3 regions of the Priestia sp. FW507-14D1A genome follow, and region 3 is predicted to be linked to each of the others. Evidence: riboswitches for the same ligand, from Rfam matches in the RefSeq annotation. Region 3 holds a riboswitch; each other region holds the start of a gene.
The links. Region 3 has a riboswitch for S-adenosylmethionine ahead of metK (methionine adenosyltransferase). Riboswitches for the same ligand answer to the same signal wherever they lie in the genome.
Positions count from the first base shown of each region.

Region 1: another riboswitch for S-adenosylmethionine. It lies ahead of AC3WJG_RS17180 (methionine ABC transporter ATP-binding protein); the one in region 3 lies ahead of metK (methionine adenosyltransferase).
Region 2: another riboswitch for S-adenosylmethionine. It lies ahead of AC3WJG_RS09585 (trans-sulfuration enzyme family protein); the one in region 3 lies ahead of metK (methionine adenosyltransferase).

Region 1 is NZ_JBYSWQ010000004.1:302,714-310,198, forward strand. Features, by position in the region: gene AC3WJG_RS17165 (YusG family protein) at 1-20, shown strand, start outside; gene AC3WJG_RS17170 (toprim domain-containing protein) at 202-552, shown strand; gene AC3WJG_RS17175 (thioredoxin family protein) at 567-866, shown strand; SAM riboswitch class I at 1,047-1,154, shown strand; gene AC3WJG_RS17180 (methionine ABC transporter ATP-binding protein) at 1,286-2,311, shown strand; gene AC3WJG_RS17185 (methionine ABC transporter permease) at 2,304-2,972, shown strand; gene AC3WJG_RS17190 (MetQ/NlpA family ABC transporter substrate-binding protein) at 2,990-3,826, shown strand; gene AC3WJG_RS17195 (carboxymuconolactone decarboxylase family protein) at 3,948-4,313, shown strand; gene sufC (Fe-S cluster assembly ATPase SufC) at 4,553-5,338, shown strand; gene sufD (Fe-S cluster assembly protein SufD) at 5,356-6,663, shown strand; gene AC3WJG_RS17210 (cysteine desulfurase) at 6,663-7,485, shown strand, end outside.
Region 2 is NZ_JBYSWQ010000002.1:222,638-230,122, reverse strand. Features, by position in the region: gene AC3WJG_RS09620 (YppF family protein) at 1-71, opposite strand, end outside; gene AC3WJG_RS09615 (YppG family protein) at 301-714, shown strand; gene AC3WJG_RS09610 (hypothetical protein) at 746-892, opposite strand; gene AC3WJG_RS09605 (CotG/ExsB N-terminal domain-containing protein) at 1,044-1,451, opposite strand; gene AC3WJG_RS09600 (CotH kinase family protein) at 1,620-2,708, shown strand; gene AC3WJG_RS09595 (spore coat protein) at 2,840-3,931, shown strand; gene AC3WJG_RS09590 (hypothetical protein) at 4,001-4,663, shown strand; SAM riboswitch class I at 4,831-4,948, shown strand; gene AC3WJG_RS09585 (trans-sulfuration enzyme family protein) at 5,020-6,165, shown strand; gene AC3WJG_RS09580 (trans-sulfuration enzyme family protein) at 6,149-7,330, shown strand; gene yoyC (protein YoyC) at 7,368-7,485, opposite strand, start outside.
Region 3 is NZ_JBYSWQ010000001.1:1,528,979-1,536,463, forward strand. Features, by position in the region: gene AC3WJG_RS08315 (phosphatase PAP2 family protein) at 1-192, shown strand, start outside; gene AC3WJG_RS08320 (glycosyltransferase family 4 protein) at 211-1,356, shown strand; gene metK (methionine adenosyltransferase) at 1,389-2,591, opposite strand; SAM riboswitch class I at 2,724-2,841, opposite strand; gene pckA (phosphoenolpyruvate carboxykinase (ATP)) at 3,216-4,805, shown strand; gene AC3WJG_RS08335 (DUF2584 domain-containing protein) at 4,840-5,082, opposite strand; gene AC3WJG_RS08340 (alpha/beta hydrolase family protein) at 5,137-5,919, opposite strand; gene AC3WJG_RS08345 (ABC transporter substrate-binding protein) at 6,092-7,090, shown strand; gene AC3WJG_RS08350 (ABC transporter ATP-binding protein) at 7,092-7,485, shown strand, end outside.

The DNA.
Region 1 (7,485 bases), on a different contig from region 3:
AAGAAGCAGGATGGTGCTAAACAGTGGCAACTGCCGCTGTTTTTCTTGTTTTATGGAAACAATATGGCTTAAGATGCCTTTTAAAACAGTTCTTTCTTGCAAATTTCTTTTAAAAAACAGGTGAACTGTGATACATTAACGAATATTGTATAGCATAAAGAAATGATGTTACTATACAACTGACGATTATGGGTGATGAAAATGGGGCTAATTGAAATTGAAAAAGTAATTATTGTCGAAGGAAAATCAGATAAAAAACGTATCCAAGATATCATTCGAGAACCAATTGAAATTATCTGTACAAACGGTACGATTAGTTTATCAAAGCTGGATGAAATTATTGACTTTACGTTTAACAAAGAGGTATACATACTCGTTGACTCTGATGATTCAGGGAATAAGCTAAGAAAACAATTTAAACGAGAGCTTCCGGAAGCAGAGCATCTATATATTGATAAAATGTACCGAGAGGTTGCTGCCGCCCCTAGACATCACATAGCAACAGTATTACTGAGTGCCAATATCGATGTTAATGCAGAATTTTTAACATAAAAGGAATGAGCAACATGCAAGAATGGAGCGAAAAACAGCTTGACGATCAGTTAAAAGAAGGACAAAGAGCGTTTATCTTTTTCCATACACCTTTTTGCGGGACATGTCAGCTGGCAAAAAAAATGTTAACCGTAGCAGAAGCAATGCTGCCTGGTGTGACCATCGGAATGAGCAATTTAAATTATATGCCTTCAAAAGCAGAAGTATTTTCAATTGAAAGTGTACCTTGTTTGATTGAAGTGAAAAATGGCGAAATGGTAAAAAAACTCTATGCGTTTCATTCCATCGAGCACGTACTTGAAGAGTTTCGATAATCAAACGTTTGTTTAAAATGAAGAAATGGAACGAGAGCAAACCGTTGGGGCTGTTGAAATCTTGGGATATTATCCCAAGAACAAAATCTGTTGACAGCCTATCTGACACATGCTAAAATCACACTCATGAATGTTCATAAATGAATGAATATTTCCCAAAAACAAAATAATTGTTGCGAACTCTTATCAAGAGAGGTGGAGGGACTGAGCCCTGTGAAACCCGGCAACCGTCAGACTAACTGAAATGGTGCCAATTCCTGCAAAGCTATGCGCTTTGAAAGATGAGAGAAAGGATTAAATATCGAGCCTTTCTGTCATGCGCAGAGAGGCTTTTTTAATGGGGAAAATTGTTTTACGGCTTTTTCATCCTATAGGGCAACCTAACATAATTAAGTTTTTACTAAAGAAGGTGAAGAAATATGATTACATTAACAGACGTTACAAAAATTTATCAGGCTAAAAGCGGTCAAGTAACAGCTGTTGATAATGTGAATCTAACCGTTAACCAAGGTGAAATTTACGGAATTATTGGTTATAGCGGAGCAGGTAAAAGTTCTTTAATTCGCTTGCTAAACGGGTTAGAAACACCAACGACAGGAACGGTCGAAGTAGCAGGTAATGATATTGGAAAAATTAAAGGCGGAAAACTCAGAAAAGCTAGACAAGAAATTAGTATGGTGTTTCAGCACTTTAATATCTTGTGGTCGCGTACGGTGCGAGAAAATATTGCCTTTCCGTTAGAAATAGCAGGGATCTCAAAAGAAAAAAGAATGAAACGAGTAGACGAGCTTATCAAGCTAGTCGGGCTTGAAGGGCGTGAAAATGCTTATCCATCACAGCTTAGCGGTGGTCAAAAGCAGCGTGTTGGTATTGCTAGAGCGCTAGCCAATAACCCAAAAGTATTGCTGTGTGATGAAGCAACATCAGCGCTTGATCCTCAAACGACAGATTCTATTTTAGATCTGTTAGTAGATATTAATGAGAAGCTAGGGTTAACCATTGTACTCATTACTCATGAAATGCACGTTATTCGTAAAATTTGTCATCGGGTAGCTGTTATGGAAAATGGGGCAGTGGTAGAAGAAGGGCAAGTGTTAGAAGTATTCAGAAAACCTAAGCAGCCGATTACAAAGCGATTTGTTCAACAGATTTCTGAACCAGAAGAAACGTTTGAAACAATTGAACAAGTACAGGAGTTATATCCAAGCGGGCAAATTATTCAGCTGACGTTTGTTGGCGGAAAAGCAGAGCAACCGCTCATTACAACGATTTTAAAACAGTTTGATGTAACGATTAATATTTTGCAAGGAAAGATTTCTCATACACAAACAGGTTCATACGGAACGTTGTTCGTTCATTTAGACGGAGAATTAACAGAAGTTGAAAAAGTCATTGCATACATTCATGAGCAGCAGGTAGAAGTGGAGGTAATGACAAATGCTTGAGAAACTATTTCCAAACGTTATTTTAGATGATTTTATTCAAGCGACAAATGAAACACTATATATGACGGCTATTTCAGTTATAGCCACGTTTGTTCTAGGTATTTTATTGGGCTTGCTTTTATTTTTAACGTCCAAAGGACAGCTTTGGCAAAACAAACCTTTATATGCCATTGTGTCAGCAGTTGTAAATATCTTTCGTTCCATTCCATTCATTATTTTAATTGTTTTACTGATTCCATTTACCAAAGCATTGGTAGGAAGTATTTTAGGCGCTAATGCAGCGTTACCTGCTTTAATTGTTGGAGCAGCACCATTTTATGCGCGTCTTGTAGAAATTGGTCTGCGCGAAATTGATAAAGGTGTTATTGAAGCTGCTAAATCAATGGGAGCAACAACAAGCACTATTATCTTTAAAGTGCTGTTACCTGAATCGCTGCCAGCTTTAATTTCTGGTTTGACGGTAACGACGATTGCGTTAGTCGGTTATACGGCAATGGCGGGTGTGATTGGAGCTGGAGGTCTCGGGAATCTTGCATATTTAGAAGGATTCCAGCGCAGTCATAATGATGTAACGCTAGCTGCTACGATCTTAATTTTGATTATTGTATTTATTATCCAACTTATTGGAGATGCGATTACTGCAAAAATTGATAAAAGATAACGGGAGGATTATTTATTATGAAAAAATGGCTTTCGGCTTTAGCATTAACATCTGCGCTAGTAGTAGGATTAGCTGCATGTGGATCTAACAATGGATCAAAAGATGAAAAGAAAATTGTTGTGGGTGCATCTAATACGCCCCATGCTGAAATTTTAGAACAAGCAAAACCGATTTTAGAAAAACAAGGAATCGACTTGGAAATTAAAAAATTCCAAGATTACATCTTACCGAACACAGCTCTTGCAAACAATGAAATTGATGCAAACTACTTCCAGCACGTTCCTTATATGAATTCAGTGCTAAAAGATCACAAGGGTGAAAAAGGGTATGATTTTGTAAGTGCCGGTGCCATTCACATTGAACCAATCGGTATCTACTCTAAAAAATATAAAAGCTTAAAAGATCTTCCGAAAAACGGCACAGTTATTATGCGTGATGCAGTAGCAGAGCAAGGACGTATTTTATCAATTTTTGAAAAAGCTGGCGTAATCAAATTAAAACCAGGCGTAAAGAAAACAGATGCACAAATTAAAGATATCGTAGAAAACCCGAAGAATTTAAAATTTAAAGCCGATGTTGAAGGCGGATTGCTACCTCAGATGTACAAAAACAATGAAGGTGACGCTGTTGTTATCAATGCTAACTATGCTATCGATGCTGGCTTAGATCCAGTAAAAGATCCAATCGCAGTGGAAAGCAAAGAAAATAACCCTTATGCAAACATCATTACGGTTCACAAAGGCGACGAAAATAAAGATACAGTGAAAGCTTTAGTGAAAGTTCTTCACTCTAAAGAAATTCAAGACTACATTAAAGAAAAATACAAAGGCGGAGTACTGCCGGTAAATAAATAATAGAAGAAAAGCGCTTGCCCACTCTGGGCAAGTGCTTTTTTGTATGCGGGAAAACGAATAACTCTTATTTTTCTCACGCATACTAACCGTGAAAACTTTACTGATGATGGGAGCTGACGTTATGCAGCAAGAAGCACGTCATTCAACTGAGCAAGCACTTCATGATTATAAAATGGGTGTTGGGAAATTTAGCGAAAAATTGCCGGAAGTAACAAAAACGTTTAATGCGTTTACTGAAGCATGTTTTGGAGAAGGTTCTCTTTCTAAAAAAGAAAAGCAGTTAATCGCGCTAGGAATCAGCGTAGTAGCTCAAGACGAGTACTGTATGATTTATCATACAAAAGGCTGCATCGATCAAGGCGCAACTGAGCAAGAAATTTTAGAAGCATGCGGAGTGTCAGCAGCATTTGGCGGAGGCGCAGCGATGAGTCAGTCCGTTACGCTTGTCCAAGAGTGTATTTCAGAACTGACTAGTCACACGCACTAAGTAAATAAAGTGAGTAAAAAAGCTTGTCTTAGAAGGCTCTATGGAGTCTTTTAAGGCAACTTTTTTATGAGTGGATTTAGTCTTGAAAAACGTACATAATGGTTTAAAACCTTTTGGGTCAAAAGGTTGCTATAAGTTTTCATTTGTTATAAGATTGTAATGAGAATAAAATGAGAATAATTAAAAAGATATAGGTATATCGTTTTTTACTATATACGTCTATAACTGGAGGTTTTAATATGGCAGGGTCAACTTTAACAATTAAAGATCTTCATGTTGCAATTGAAGGTAAAGAAATTTTAAAAGGTGTTAATTTAGAAGTTAAGGGCGGCGAAATCCATGCAATCATGGGACCAAACGGTACTGGTAAATCAACATTATCTTCAGCAATCATGGGACATCCTAAATACGAGGTTACACAAGGAAGCATCACGCTAGACGGCGAAGATGTACTTGAGATGGAAGTAGATGAGCGCGCTCGTGCAGGTCTATTCCTAGCTATGCAATATCCAAGTGAAATCAGCGGGGTAACAAATGCAGACTTCTTACGTTCAGCAATTAATGCTCGTCGTGAAGAAGGAGAAGAAATTTCACTAATGAAATTCATCCGTCAATTAGACAAAAACATGGATTTCTTAGAAATGGATCAAGATATGGCTCAGCGTTACCTAAACGAAGGTTTCTCTGGCGGTGAGAAGAAACGTAATGAAATTCTTCAATTAATGATGCTTCAACCAGGAATTGCAATTTTAGATGAAATCGACTCTGGTTTAGATATCGATGCGTTAAAAGTTGTATCAAAAGGTATTAATGAACTGCGCGGCAGCGAGTTTGGTTGCTTAATGATTACTCACTACCAACGTTTACTAAACTACATTACACCAGATAAAGTTCACGTTATGATGCAAGGTCGCGTTGTAAAATCAGGCGGACCAGAATTAGCACAGCGTCTAGAGGCAGAAGGTTATGACTGGATCAAACAAGAATTAGGTATTGAAGACGAAACTGTAGAGCAAGAAGCTTAAGAGTTAGGAGGATCTCTATGACTATTGATACGAAATTACCATTTGATCAAGAGTACATCAGCAGCTTTTCAAAAGAAGCTAATGAACCAAGTTGGCTGCTAGATCTTCGCTTACAAGCTCTTGCGAAAGCAGAAGATCTTGCACTTCCAAAGCCAGATAAAACAAACATTTCGAAATGGAACTTTACTGCATTTGACAAGCACACTTCACAGGCAAGCACAATCTCATCTGTAGACGAGCTTCCAGAAGTGGTTAAAGCATTGATTGATACAGAAGCTGTTAAAAATCTATATGTTCAGCGTGACCAAACAGCTGCATATTCAACATTAACAGAAGAGCTAAAGTCTCAAGGCGTTATCTTCACAGATATTCAAACAGCTGCTAAAGAGCATAGCGACCTTGTTGAGAAGTACTTCATGAAAGACGGAGTTAAAGTAGATGAGCACCGTTTAACTGCATTAAACGCAGCGTTATTAAACGGCGGTGTATTCGTGTACGTTCCTAAAAATGTAGAAGTACAAGAGCCGCTTCAAGCTGTATTTGTCCGTGAAGATGAAGAAGCTGCTTTATTCAACCATGTGATTGTTGTAGCTGAAGACAACAGCTCAGTAACATATGTAGAAAACTACATTGCTACTGCTGAAGAGTCAAACGGTGTTGTCAATATCGTGACGGAAGTATTTGCTAACAGCAATGCAAAAGTAACATTTGGGGCTGTTGACTACTTAGCTAAAGGTACAACTACTTATGTAAACCGCCGCGGCGTAGCGGGCAAAGACGGTCGCATTGAGTGGGCTTTAGGCTTAATGAGTGAAGGAAATACAGTTTCAGAAAATACAACGTATCTAATGGGCGATGGTTCATATGGAGATACAAAAACGGTAACAGTTGGACGTGGAGAGCAGTCTCAAAACTTAACAACAAGTATCGTACATTTTGGAAAACATTCTGAAGGCTACATTTTAAAACACGGCGTTATGAAAGAAAGCGCGTCTTCAATTTTTAACGGTATCGGTAAAATTGAACACGGTGCGTCTAAATCAAACGCTGAGCAAGAATCTCGTGTGTTAATGTTAAGTGAAAAAGCACGTGGAGACGCAAACCCAATTCTTCTAATTGATGAAGACGATGTAACAGCAGGACACGCTGCATCTGTTGGACGCGTAGATCCAATTCAGCTTTACTACTTAATGAGCCGCGGTATTCCGCAAACAGAAGCAGAACGTCTAGTTATCCACGGATTCTTAGCACCAGTTGTAAACGAGTTGCCAATCGAAACGGTTAAAAAGCAATTAACAGATTTAATTGAAAGGAAAGTTCGATAATGAATATCTCTGATATTCGTAAACAATTTCCTATTTTAGACCAAGAGGTAAATGGCAGCCCACTCGTTTATTTAGACAGTGCAGCAACTTCACAAAAGCCGCTTGCTGTAATTGAAGCAATTGAGAAGTATTATAAAGAATATAACTCAAACGTACATCGAGGTGTTCACACGCTTGGTACAAGAGCAACAGACGGATACGAAGGCGCTCGTGAAAAGGTTCGTAAGTTTATTAATGCAAAATCAACGGAAGAGATTATCTTTACGCGCGGTACAACGACAGCTCTTAATACAGTAGCTGCAAGCTATGGCCGTGCTAATCTCAAACCTGGTGATGAAATTGTGATTACTTATATGGAGCATCACAGCAACATCATTCCTTGGCAGCAAGTTGCCAAGGAAACAGGTGCAACGTTAAAATATATTTCATTAACAGAAGATCATGCACTTTCACTAGAAGAGGTAAAAAGCACGATTACATCCAACACCAAAATTGTATCGATTATGCAAGTATCTAACGTATTGGGCACGATTAACCCAGTAAAAGAGATTGCAGAAATTGCACATGCTAACGGTGCAGTAATGGTTGTGGATGGTGCGCAAAGTACGCCTCATATGAAGGTGGATGTACAAGATTTAGACTGTGATTTCTTTGCTTTCTCTGGACATAAAATGGGCGGACCGACTGGAATCGGCGCTCTTTATGGAAAGAAAGAGCTTCTTGAAAAAATGGAACCAATCGAGTTTGGCGGCGAAATGATTGACTTCGTAAACCTATACGAATCAACGTGGAAAGAGCTTCCTTGGAAATTTGAAGGAGGTA
Region 2 (7,485 bases), on a different contig from region 3:
AATTCATTACTTGACTGCGGCTCATACTGTTTCACCGCAATAAAAGCTTCTTGAAGTTCGTTCACATACATGTAAATTCCCTCCTAATCCCCGTTTGTGCCACTACGTATCGTAGTATCACTTGTTCTTATCGTACCATATATTTAAATAATCTCGTTTTTTTGAAAAATTTAAACTTTCGACAGAAACCTACATATTTTTGAATGTGTTTTCCAAAAGTACAAGTAGACGAACGTCACCTCTTATTTCTGCATACATACTATATATTATGTAATATTAAAAAGGAGGTATTGATTTTGCATGTATACAAGTAAGCATTATCCGTATTATGAGCAACATCAACCAGAACGTTTTGATTTAAGTCAGGTACATCCATTTCCGCAGTATCATCAGCAGCCATGGACGGAAGCTTATATGCCGCAACATCCGTACGCTCAGCAACAAATGCCTTTTGGCCCTCAGCAAATTCCCTATATGAACGGAATGTACCAGCAGCCCATGTACAACAATGCAGGTGCGCCTTTTAATCCATATCCTAAAGGTCAGCAGCAAAAGCCTCAGCCATCTCAATTTCAGTCATTAATGTCTCAGTTTAAATCGAGTGATGGCAATTACGATATGAACAAAATGATGAATACTGCGGGACAGATGATGGGAGCCATGAACCAATTAACATCCTTAGTAAAAGGGTTTTCCGGGATTTTCAAAGTATAAGGACTAGAAGTTGTTTTCTAGTCCCAGCTTATTATTTTTTCTGTTGATTTTTCAAATAGTTTTCTCCAAGAAGTGCAAATACTTCATTGTAAGTTAGTCCAGACTGCGCATTTAAACGTTTGATTTCTTCGACATCTGTGGTTGATGAAGTTAAAATTCGATGCTTGTTTTTTTTCATAAAAGCTCTCCTTTTCTATTTCTATGTAAAATGAATAACGCTCCATCTTAGTATATTTCCAAATGTGCACCTTCTATAAGTGGAAAAAAACGCCGAAGACATTCGTAGTTCTTCGGCGTTTTTTTGCAATAAAGATGAGCGTTTAGAGAAATTAAGAGCGGCGAGTAGAACGGCGAGAGCGGCGAGTAGAACGGCGAGAGCGGCGAGTAGAACGACGAGAGCGGCGAGTAGAACGGCGAGTAGAACGGCGAGAGCGGCGAGTAGAACGACGAGAGCGGCGAGTAGAACGGCGAGAACGGCGAGTAGAACGGCGAGAGCGGCGAGTAGAACGGCGAGAACGGCGAGTAGAACGACGAGAACGGCGAGTAGAACGACGAGAGCCGCGAGAAGAGCGACGCGTACCGCGGGTAGAACGACGAGAGCTGCGGCCAGTGCTACGAGAAGAGCGACGTGGCTTTGTTAGTGGACCGGCAGTTGGCTCTTGAAACATAAAAGATTTCAGTTCTGTACATTCTAGGGCTTCAGCAGCCTCTTTAATTTTTTCAGGTGTAATATGCAATACAAAAACCTCCTTGTCAATTGGACTAGGTCTTGCATTAATAGAATACGCGATGATGCTTGTCCTTGATATGAGTCAAAAGTGGAGTTTGCGGAAATAGTTGATGCTGCGGGGTATCATGGAGAATTTACCCTTCATATACTTTAATAATTGAAGAAAGGTGGTCGAATCATGAAGCAAAAAGAAATCCCTCAATACGCTCTGTTTGTGAATGTAAAAGATTTAAAGGAAATGCAAAGAGATATTTGGTCAGAAGAAGCGGTTCAGGCAACGATGAAGTTTAACAAAAAACGCTACGATATTGATTTGCTCCTAAGAGGCTCCCATATTCGGAAGATGAAGAAAAAGTCATATTATATTGAATTTTATTCTCCGAAAATATTTCAGCGCGCCAAAGAAATACACCTAAACGCTGAATACAAAGATCCATCGCTTATGCGCAATAAATTGTCCCTCGATTTTTTCTCTTCTTTAGATGTTTTATCTCCCCACTCTCAGTTTGTCACTCTTAAGATTAATGGGAAAAATGAAGGAATATATCTTCAGCTCGAATCGGTAGATGAACTATTTTTGAAAAAAAGAAATTTAGCGGATGGATCTATATTTTATGCAGTAGACGGAGATGCTAATTTTTCTTTGATGAGCGATTTGGATAAAAAGCCAAAAACAACTTTGTTATCTGGATATGAAGATAAAGCAGTGAGAGAAGGAGACGAGGAAAAATTAGAAAAGTTTATATTTAATCTTAATACATGGACAAATACAGAATTCGAACAGAATATTGAGAAGTACCTGAACGTCGACCGCTACTTATCTTGGTTAGTTGGTATTATTTGTATGCAGAATTACGACGGTTTTGTCCATAACTATGCCCTCTATCTAAATCATGAAAGCGGGCGCTTTGAACTGATTCCATGGGATTATGATGCAACTTGGGGAAGAGATGTAAATGGAAAAGTAATGGAAGGAGACTATGTACGTGCACAAGGATTTAATACGCTTACAGCTCGCTTACTGGCGGTGAATAGCATTAAAAAGCGATATATTCAAAAAATGAACAATGTTCTAAATAATCAATTTACAATAGAATACATGAAACCAATCATTTATCAACTGCATGATTATATTGCTCCATATGTATTAAAAGATCCTTACGTAAAAGATAACTTGGAGCAATTCTATAAGGAACCAGACCTTATGCTTTCTTTCGTAAAAGACCGAACAGCGTACATTAAAAGTCATCTTTTTGATTTTTGAATTTTACTAGACTGATAGGCAAAAGTGGAATTTAAGAATAATAGGCAAATGCAGGAAGACAATAGCTGTACATGATACGTATATATACATTATGAATGACCAATAAGGACAATTAATAAGGAGGAAAAATAATGAGTAACTATTACTACGACCAAAATCAAGACCAAACTCAAAATGCAAATCGTAGTCGCGCTCGTAAAGTTCAACAATCTGAAAGCACGGGCTACTCTGCCCACTTTAAACCATTAAAAGGGAGAGTAGTAACTGTCTATCGCGGGGGGCCTGAATCTAAAACGGGATATTTAATCGACGTTCAATCAGATTATTTAACACTTGCTCTTGAAACAAAACAAAATAACAACCAGCAAAATAATCAACCGGCGCAGCTTATTCCACAACAGCAATATACATTTATTTATTACCAGCTCGCTCATGTTAAAAGCATTACAGAGGATACAAAGTCTAATTCCGCGCAAACATTTTCTGGATTTAATAGTGAAGTAGAACTGCACAGAGCCAACACATTTGCAGGCACTTTATTATTGATGAAAGATAAACAAGTGCAAATAAATCAAGGAGGGCCAGAGAAAAAATTGGGTAAGATCCTTGATGTATTAGGCTCATTTGAATCTGCGTATGTCGTATTACTAACAGAAGATGACGGCGTCGTTTATATCAATGTAGAGCACATAAAGAGTGTAAGTGAAGTTGTAAGCAAAAATACGCCTGTTGTTCCGCAAAACCCATTATTAGTTGAAGAAACACCTGAGTATATTAAGGCGAAAAGTTTCAATGAACTGTTTGAAGAGTTTTCGCATAGATGGGTAGCTATTAACGGTGGAGGGCCAGAGGCTGTAGAAGGTGTGTTAGTTCAAAGTCGCAATGGAAACTTTACTCTTGTACAAAATAATCAAGTTTTACGTTTACAACCAAGACACGTAAAAACCATTGCCTTAGGATCAAAAGGATCTTTCAAGCAAAATGAAGAAAATTCTGAGCAAAATGGAGATACAAATGAAGAAGATTCTGTGCAAGAATCAACTACAGTAGATAAAACCGGAGGTCGCACGGATGGCCGTACTGGAGACCGTACCGGAAGACGTACAGGAAGACGTACAGGAGGTCGCACAGACGATCGCTCGGGAGGTCGCCGTACGGGTTCACGCTCTTCAACACCAGGTGAAAAAGTTATTAAAACGAAAAATTATCGTTGGAAAGCATGATGAACTGGAACATAAAAGGTGCTTATAAAGCACCTTTTCTATCATATAGGAAAAAGGAGGAGAATGAGTATGAGTATGAATCATTATATTGATAAAATTGTTGAAGTCGATATATCAGGTAAAACAACGTTTGTAGGAAAACTTGTTGATCTCGGGTTAGATGTAATGGTTTTATATAATGGACATGATTATTTGTATATTCCCCTTTTACACATACATCGCTTGCGAGAGGTTTCAGAAGAAGATTATACACCTTTACGAACCATAGAAGAGAACTTAATAGAAGAAAGTCAGCGGATTTCTTATCGTAATATTTTACAGCAGGCAAAAGGGAAATTTATTGAAATTTATGTAACGGGAGGGAAATCATTGCATGGCTATATCACAAGCGTGCTGAATGATTATCTTGTGTTTTATTCTCCAGTGTATAAAAATGTCTTTGTTTCTCTACATCATTTGAAATGGCTCACTCCTTACAGCAATGAGTTAACCCCTTATTCTTTAAGTGACAAAGAGCTCCCAGTAAGGCCCGCCTCTGCACCTTTTGTCAGAAACTTTGAAGAGCAGCTTAAAAAATATGAAAATCAACTGGTCGTATTAGATTTAGGGGATCAATCAGAAAAAATTGGCGTACTTAAAGAAGTTTCTAATAATATTGTTGAACTAATTACGGCAAATGGAGAAAGTATGTATTGGAAGTTAGCTCACGTAAAATCTGTACACTTGCCTTAGAAAAAGAGACCTCGCTTTCGTCTCTTTTTTTTATGTGCTTATCAAGACAGGTATATTGAATAAACAAATGAGATGATTTAAATTTTTTAGAAAATTATGTTGACAATAAAGAAAATCTTTATTAAAGTTAGTAACAACAAACGTTAACCACCAACAATTATATAGAACTCTTATCAAGAGTGGCGGAGGGACTGGCCCTGCGATGCCCGGCAACCATCAAATGAAACATTCATTTGAACGGTGCTAATTCCTGTGGAACATCAGTATTGTTCTAACAGATGAGAGAAATCGTGTATAAACGAACACTCTTCCATCTGTGAAGAGTGTTTTTTATTTTGAGTTAAGGAGAGAAATAGATGAAAATTGAAACTTTATTAGTTCGTTCAGGAGTAGGTCGTGATCCTTCAACAGGTTCTATTACAACACCCATTTACCAAGCATCAACATTTGCTCATCCTGCTTTAGGGCAAAGTACAGGATTTGACTATGCACGTACGGCAAACCCTACTCGTACAGCATTGGAAGAAGCAATTGCAGCTTTGGAAAAAGGAGAAGTAGGAGTAGCATTCGCTTCAGGAATGGCGGGTGTAATGGCAGTTTTGGCACTATTTAAAAACGGAGATCATTTAATTGTATCAGAGGATTTATACGGAGGAACGTACCGAGTACTAAATGAAATTTTTTCAGAGCAAGGAATTACTGTTTCGTACGTCAACACAGCCCATCTCGAGCAAGTAAAAGATGCGCTTCGTCCCAACACAAAAGCTTTATTTATTGAAACACCTACGAATCCAATGATGCACGTGACTGATTTGCCAGAAGCAATTTCGTTAGCTAAACAGCATGATTTGCTTACTATCGTTGACAATACCTTCATGTCCCCTTATTATCAGCGTCCTTTAGAGCTTGGAGCAGATATTGTGATACATAGTGCAAGCAAATACATTGGGGGTCATAATGATGTAGTTGCTGGTCTTGTAGTGGCTCGATGTAGTAGCTTAGGAGAGAAAATTCGTTTTTATCAAAATGCAGCTGGGGCAATCTTAGGTCCACAGGATAGCTGGCTGTTATTACGCGGTGTTAAAACGCTAGCGCTTCGTATGGAAAAGCATAATGAAAACGCACTGAAAATTGCAAATTGGCTTACTGCTCATGATCTCGTGGAAAAAGTGTATTACCCTGGTCTTGAAACACATCCAGGCTATGAAATCATGAAGAAACAAGCAACTGGATTTGGAGGCATGATTTCTTTTGCTGTCTCACACCCTGACATCGTGTCAGTACTTTTAGAAAATGTCAAAGTTATTACATTTGCAGAAAGCTTAGGAGGCGTGGAAAGTTTAATGACATTCCCAGCTCGTCAAACACATGCTGATATTCCGGAAGAAATTCGAAATCGTGTCGGAGTAACAAACTGTTTACTGCGATTATCAGTTGGAATTGAGCACGCAGATGATTTAATTAAAGATTTGAAGGAGGCATTTGATGCATACCAACAATAATAAACATAGATTTGGTACGAACTTAATTCATGCAAATACAGGAATTGACGGTCATTTTGGAGCGGTTAACGTACCTATTTATCAGGTATCTACATTTAACCAAGAAGATGAGACGAACAACGGCCGCTATGACTATTCTCGTTCAGGAAATCCAACTCGTGAGGCTTTAGAAAACACCATTGCTCAGCTAGAAAATGGATACGCTGGTTTTGCTTTTTCATCAGGTATGGCTGCTATCTCATCGGTGTTATCTATTTTTGAATCGGGGGATGAAATTTTAGTTTCACATGATACGTACGGCGGGACATATCGTGTATTAACACGATTATTTTCAAAGTTTGGTATCAAAACAACTTTTGTTGATACAACGAAGGTTGAGAAAGTTGAAGAAGCTATCACAAAGGATACGAAGGCTATTTATATCGAAAGCCCTTCAAATCCATTTTTACAGGTAACGGATATTAAAGCAGTAGCAAGTTTGGCGAAGGAGCGCAATCTCCTTACAATTGTGGATAACACGTTTTTAACACCTTATCTACAGCAGCCGATTGACCTTGGTGTAAACATTGTGATTCATAGTGCTACAAAATATATCAGCGGTCACAGTGACGTCATTGGCGGTTTAGTTGTAGTAAGCGATGAAAAGCTAGCAGAAGAAGTAAAGTTTGTACAAAATGCTTTTGGTGCTATCTTGGGACCGCAGGATTGTTTTTTACTGCTTCGAGGAATTAAGACATTAAAAGTTCGTTTAGATCAGCAGTTAAAAACAGCGCTGCAGTTTGCAAAGTGGCTTGAAGAACAATCTCTAGTAAGCCATGTATATTATCCAGGCTTAAAAAGTCATCCAGACCACAAACTGATTTCAGAACAAGCAAATGGATACGGAGCTATGATTTCATTCCAAGTACAGGATGAAAAGGTAGCACGACATATTTTACAAGGAGTAAAATTGGCTTCAATTGGCGTTAGTCTAGGTGCAGTTGAATCCATTTTAACGCATCCTGCAACAATGTCTCATGCAAGTATCCCAAAAGAAGTGCGTGAAGAAAAAGGAATTACTGATTCACTTCTTCGTCTTTCAGTAGGGTTAGAGGAATTCGAAGATTTAAAGCAAGACTTTAAGGCGGTTTTTCAAAGCTTAGAAGAAAAAGCGTTAATTAAATAAAGAAAAGGACTTCCATCAAGGAAGTCCTTTTTTATCGTTATATACAGCTATCTAAAAGGTTTGTGTATAGGGACGCAAGCGCAACTTTTTCATCAGAGGAAAGACTGCTGTTTAGAATTCTTTTTATGCCAAGGTGATATTTTACATACGGTGTT
Region 3 (7,485 bases):
ACAGCTATTTTTTCGTTGGTTACCCCTCTTATGATTGTTTATCCAGCCTTCGCTGCTGTTCTTTTGCCTCTTGCAGTAACGGTAGGGATTTCAAGAATTTATCTCGGTCTGCACTATCCGACGGATGTCATGGTAGGCCTGATACTGGGCATCTTTTCAGGTGCTGTTTCACTGAACATATTTTTAACTTAATTGATAGGAGGAGTACTAATGAGAATTGCTTTATTTACGGATACATTTGCTCCAGAAGTTAACGGAGCTGCTAAAACACTTTATCAATTTACTCAGTACGTCAAATCAAAGCAAATTCCCATCCAGGTATTTGCTCCTGAATTTGCTCATGATCAGTCATTTTCAACGTATGTTCACCGTTCGCCCAGCATGCCGTTTTTTCTTTATCCAAACAGCCGCTTTTCATTGCCAAATGTTCTAAAAATTAAAAAGCAGCTGCAGGAATTCAATCCTTCTATTATTCATTTGGCCACTCCTTTTACAATGGGGCTTTGCGGCTCCTATTACGGGAAAAGATTAGGTGTTCCTCTTGTCGGCTCTTATCATACCAATTTTGATGATTATTTATCTCACTATGAACTTGAAAAAATGCGTGTACCACTGCAAAAATATATGAAATGGTTTTATAAACCTGTACAAAAAATATTCGCTCCCTCTGAAGTGACCAAACAGCAGCTAGAAGAACAAGGGTTTCACAACGTAGCTATTTGGTCGCGAGGAGTAAATCATAAATTATTTCATCCCCACTATGACCGCTTTGATATTCGTATTAAATATAATATTAAAAAGCCCTACATTTTAACGTATGTAGGAAGATTAGCTAAAGAAAAGAACGCTGATTTTTTAATAAAAATCGCACGATCTCTACCGGATCATATCCGGCATCAAATTCACTGGGTTATTGTAGGAGACGGCCCTTTAAAAGAACAAATGCAGCAGCAAGCATCTGAGCATATGACATTTACAGGCTTCCTTGAAGGTAAGCAACTTGCTCATATCTATTCATCATCTGATTTGTTTGTTTTTCCTTCAGAAACAGAAACCTTCGGAAATGTTGTACTGGAGTCTCTTGCTTCTGGAACTCCTGTAGTGGCAGCAAATGCAGGAGGAGTTAAACAGATGGTTCAACACGGGCGAAACGGCTACCTTTGCAAACCTCACTCCTTAGAAGAATTCAGTTCGGCTATTACAGATTTACTCGATGATTTGCATCAGCGGCTTCACTTTGGCCATGCAGCGAGGCAATACGCTCTTACTCAATCATGGGACGCCATTTTTCAGCATTTGCTTTCAGAATATGAAGGTGTCGTAGAAAAATCTGCTGCAGGTATTCAATGGGCATAAAAAAAATCTCCGTTTTCACGGAGATTTTTTTATTATTTAGCTAAAGCTTGAGTTTTTAATGCTTCCGCTTTGTCTGTGAACTCCCAAGGAAGCTCCACATCCGTACGACCAAAGTGGCCGTAAGCTGCTGTTTGCTTATAAATTGGGCGACGTAAATCAAGCATTTTAATGATGCCTGCTGGACGTAGGTCAAAGTTTTTGCGTACTACGTCTACTAGTACTTCTTCAGAAACTTTTCCTGTACCGAATGTATCAATTGAAATAGATACTGGTTGTGCAACACCAATTGCATATGCTAGTTGTACTTCACATTTATCAGCAAGATCAGCTGCTACAATGTTTTTCGCAACATAACGAGCTGCATAAGCTGCTGAACGGTCTACTTTTGTTGCGTCCTTACCAGAGAATGCACCGCCGCCGTGACGAGCATATCCGCCGTAAGTATCAACGATAATTTTACGACCAGTTAAACCAGCATCTCCTTGAGGACCGCCGATTACGAAACGTCCTGTTGGGTTAATGAAATACTTTGTATTTTCATCAATTAACTCGTTTGGAACAACTGGATTAATAACATATTCTTTTAAGTTACGTTGAATTTGCTCTAACGTTACTTCTGGGTGATGCTGAGTTGAAATAACAATTGTATCGATGCGAACAGGTTTGTTGTTTTCATCATATTCAACTGTTACTTGTGTTTTACCATCCGGGCGAAGGTAAGGAAGAATTTCTTCTTTACGTACTTCTGTTAGACGGCGAGCAAGTTTATGAGCTAATGAAATTGGAAGAGGCATTAATTCTTTTGTTTCGTTACATGCATAACCAAACATTAACCCTTGGTCTCCAGCTCCGATTGCTTCGATTTCTTCATCTGACATTTGACCTTCACGTGCTTCTAACGCTTGGTCTACACCAGCAGCGATATCAGCTGACTGCTCGTCGATAGATGTTAATACTGCACAAGTTTCAGCATCAAATCCGTATTTTGCACGAGTATAGCCAATTCCTTTAATTGTTTCACGAACTGTTTTAGGAATATCCACGTAAGTAGAAGTTGTAATTTCACCACTTACTAAAACTAAACCAGTTGTTACGCTTGTTTCACAAGCAACACGAGCATTTGGATCCTTTGCTAGGATAGCATCAAGAATTGAGTCAGAAATTTGGTCACAAATTTTATCGGGATGTCCCTCTGTAACAGATTCTGACGTGAACAGACGACGTTGTGTTGACATCAGTTTTCCTCCTTATAAATACGATACATTGTGATACGGTACTCATTCCCTTATTTTCATTACACGTTAAAAAATATAAAAAAACCTTTCCTTGTATCGAGGAAAGGTATCAAATTCTACATAAGCCTTTCACTCTTATCGATCAAGGTTGTGCCCTTGCATCAGGTTAGCACCTTATCGTCTACACAAAAAAATGACGATGGTTGCTGGGTTTCATAGGGCCTGTCCCTCCACCAGCTCGGGATAAGAGAGTATCCGTTCAAGGACATATAATACATGAAAAAGCGCTTCACTGTCAACAACATTCAAATGGAAATCATCTCTTTATGTTTGAATCTGTTTTAATGTAACATACTCAAATTCTGAAATAGTACATCTTATTAAGAATTATCACTAAGTTTGGTTAATAAGACAGATCAAAATGAGGCTTTTACTTAAAACAGCTTCACTTTTTTCGCTTCTAGCACATATACATGTGTCTAAAATAGGTATAACGTACATTTTTTTATAATACACAAACATTTTTAGTTAAATAGTATAGAATAATTAAATAAATGTGTTATACTAATTATAAATTTCAAACATTAATGAATAAATAATAGCTAAAAAAGGAAGGTAGTGCACATGAGTACTGTTGATATGTCTATCGAATTAAATGGTTTGCTTCAATTAAAAACAACAAAACACCAATTATCTGTTCCACAACTTGTTGAAAAAATTCTAGCTCGACGCGAAGGAACGCTGACTTCTACAGGTGCTGTGTCAGTCGAAACCGGAAAATATACAGGTCGCTCTCCTTTAGATAAATTTATTGTAAGCGATGCTGTGTCTTCAAAAACGGTTGAATGGGGACCTGTCAATCAGCCAATTTCTGCTCAGCGATTCGATGCGCTATACAAAAAAGTCTTAACTCACTTAAAGAAGCAGGATGAACTTTTTGTTTTTAATGGATATGCTGGAGCTGATAAAAAGTATCAGTTACCAATTCAAGTAGTTAATGAATTTGCATGGCACAACCTATTCGCTCAGCAGTTATTCATTCGCCCTTCAGCCGAACACAAAACAAATGATGATGTGAAGCCGTTTACAATTGTAGCAGCTCCAACGTTCAAAGCTGATCCTGAAACAGACGGGACGAACTCTGAAACCTTCATTATTCTTTCGTTAGAGCGACGTATTGTGCTAATTGGAGGAACTGAATACGCTGGTGAAATGAAAAAATCTATTTTCTCAGTGATGAACTTCTTGCTTCCTCAAAACAATATTCTATCCATGCACTGTTCTGCTAACGTAGGAGAAGAAGGTGACGTTGCATTATTCTTTGGTTTATCTGGAACGGGTAAAACAACGCTTTCTGCTGATGCAAACCGTCGTTTAATCGGAGATGACGAGCACGGTTGGTCAAGCTCTGGTGTATTTAATATTGAAGGAGGATGCTACGCGAAGTGCATTCAGCTTTCCGAAGAAAAAGAACCGCAAATTTTCAATGCAATTCGCTTCGGCGCCGTACTGGAAAATGTAGTGTTAAATCAAAATACGAAAGTAGCAGATTATAATGATAATAGTTTAACAGAGAATACTCGTGCCGCTTATTCAATTGACTCTATTGATAATACAGTATTACCAAGCGTTGCCGGGCACCCTACAGCTATTGTCTTTTTAACTGCCGATGCTTTTGGCGTCTTGCCTCCAATCAGCAAGCTTACAAAAGAACAAGCGATGTACCATTTTCTGAGCGGATACACTAGTAAGTTAGCTGGAACAGAGCGCGGCGTAACATCGCCACAGGCTACTTTCTCTACATGCTTTGGTGAGCCTTTCTTACCTCTTGCTCCAACAACTTATGCAGAAATGCTAGGAAAGAAAATCGATGAACATAATGTAAATGTCTACCTTGTAAATACTGGATGGACCGGCGGTGAATACGGCGTGGGAGAACGAATGAAGTTAAGTTACACTCGAGCTATGGTTCAAGCAGCCCTTGAAGGAGAACTAGCTAATACCGAAACAGTAACAGACGCTATTTTTGGTTTATCAATTCCAACTCATGTTCCGGGAGTTCCTGATGAAGTGCTTCAGCCTTCTAAAGCATGGAACGATGCAACAGCTTATAATCAAAAAGCAACTGAGCTTGCTGCTAAATTCAAAGCTAATTTCAAGCGTTTTAATGATGTAGCATCTGACATTTCAACATTAGGCGGACCTAGGGTCTAATAAAAAACCGATCGTCTTAGAGACGATCGGTTTTTTAATTAGTCGAATGTAATTTTGTCAGTTCATATGTGACAATGGTTTTTTCCTGTTCCATTTCTACCTTACGCACAATAGCAGTTCCAATACATTCTCCAGTTTTCGTTTTGTGAATGTTTAATGGAATATCTAACGGATACAAGCGATATCCTTTTTTCTCAATTTGAAAAATGTTATCCGTTACACGCTTTTCGTTGCCTTTTGTCACAATCATTGTATTTAATTCTAGCGGCATCCCCATTTTTTCTCACTCCTCACTGTTATTCTACTTGTTTTCTCTATCGTAGCATATCTTTTATTGCGCTTTCATCCACTTCGTTAACTTCTTCACCGTTTCTCGGTTTTCTTTTGGTGGAAAAGCATGTGGAAAGTTTTCGAAATACCAGCTGGTAACTTTTTTATTGGACTTCTTTAGTTTAGATTCGAGCTGATAGGAATGATCAATCGATACGTTTTTATCTTCTAAACCATGAATAAGCAAGACCGGCGGCTCGACGAGATGAGCACGGTGCAAAGGTGTCCTCCATTCGTATCTTTCAGGATATTTAGAAGGAGTTCCTCCAATCACCCGCTTCATCATTCTTCTTAAATCTTCTCTTTCTTCATATGTCAGCACCATATCCGTGACGCCTCCCCATAACACAAGAGAGCGGCTGTCGTTTTTTTCAATGGCTGTGAGTAAAGCCATCACTCCCCCTCTTGAAAACCCAAAAATATGAATGCGGTCACGGTAGACGTTAGGGAGCTGTTTCAGTAAATCGTAAGCAGCAAAAGCATCGTAACGATCATCTCCTGCAAAATCTTCGTTTCCTTCGCCTCCTTGATTTCCCCTATAGAACGGAGCCATCACAATAAAACCTTGAGAAGCAAATTGAATAAGTCGAGCAGGACGAACCGTTCCTACGTTCTTAATACCTCCTCTTAAGTATAAAAAGCCGTCATACATTCCTTTTTCTTTTGGCTCTGCGAGCATTCCTTTAATCTTAAGCCCTTGACATGCATATGTAATCACCCACAGCGCCACACGAGGGTTTGATGATGGGAAACGCTGTTTATGAAGAATTGTTCCATCTTTCATTTTTTTCCTCCATTCTTTATATAACTAGCCTGCTTTCTCCCGCTAAGGTGTACTTTCAATTGTTGGCTAATACTTCTTTGATTTTACACATAGTTATATAGGCACTCACCTTCTTCTACTTTCTTACATACATTATCATAAAATATTTTATTCTTTTAAGGAGGTTTGCTTTATGAAACAAATCAAATGGCTTTTTTCTTTGCTTGCTATTATGATTTTACTCATTCCACTAATTAGCTGCAGCAAAACAACATCTGTACAAACGGTTCGTGTCGGCGAAGTAACTCGCTCTATCTTTTATGTTCCCCAGTACGTCGCTATTTCAAAAGGCTTTTTTGAAGAAGAAGGACTAAAGGTGGATTTAAAAACAACGTGGGGCGGAGATAAGACAATGACGTCACTTTTATCTGACGGCATCGACGTAGCCTTAGTCGGCTCGGAAACTTCAATCTACGTATATGCACAGGGGTCTAGTGATCCCGTCATCAACTTTGCACAACTAACCCAAACCGACGGAACATTTCTAGTAGCACGTAAAAAAGTCGATCACTTCTCATGGGATCAGCTTAAAGGCAAAACGTTTCTTGGTCAACGCAAAGGCGGCATGCCGCAAATGGTAGGAGAATATGTGTTGAAACAGCATAATATTGATCCTAAAAAAGATGTAAAACTCATTCAAAACATTGATTTTGCTAACGTTGCGAATGCTTTTGCTTCTGGTACTGGAGATTACGTTCAATTATTTGAGCCAACGGCTAGTATTTTAGAGAAACAAGGAAAAGGACATATCGTTGCTTCCTTCGGAAAAGAATCAGGAACAGTTCCTTATACAACATTTATGGCCAAAGAAAGCTATTTAACAGATAACCCTGAAGCAGCAGCTAAATTTACTCGAGCTATTTACAAAGCACAAAAATGGGTAAATACACATAACACAGATGAAATTGCTGAAGTGGTTGCACCGTATTTTGAAGATACACCTAAAGAAACGCTGAAAACTGTTATTGACCGCTATAAATCCCAAAAATCCTTTGCAACTAACCCTTTATTAGATCAAAAAGAGTGGGATCATTTACAAAAAATCATGGACGAATCTGGAGAACTTCCAAGACACATCGATCACAGCAAGCTAGTCAACACAAAATTCGCAAAAGATGCAATGAGTGAGTAATATGACAAAACTTCACATTCAAGATGTTCAACATATGTATCTTACGACAAAGTCCGCTACCACTGCACTTGAACATATTAATTTGTCTATTGAAGAAGGAGAATTTGTTTCCTTTCTCGGCCCAAGCGGATGTGGAAAAACGACGCTTCTATCGATTATTGCAGGCTTGATTGAACCAACGTCCGGCTTTGTCACAATAGACGGTGAAAATATTGGAACATCAGTCCCAAACATCGGTTATATGCTTCAACAAGATTATTTGTTTCCATGGAAAACTATTAAAGAAAATATTTTACTTGGGCTTGAAATTCGAGGACAGCTAACAGATAAAACAGAGAGTAAAGCACTGTTACTCCTAAAAGAAATTGGTTTACAGGGCGTAGATGACCTATATC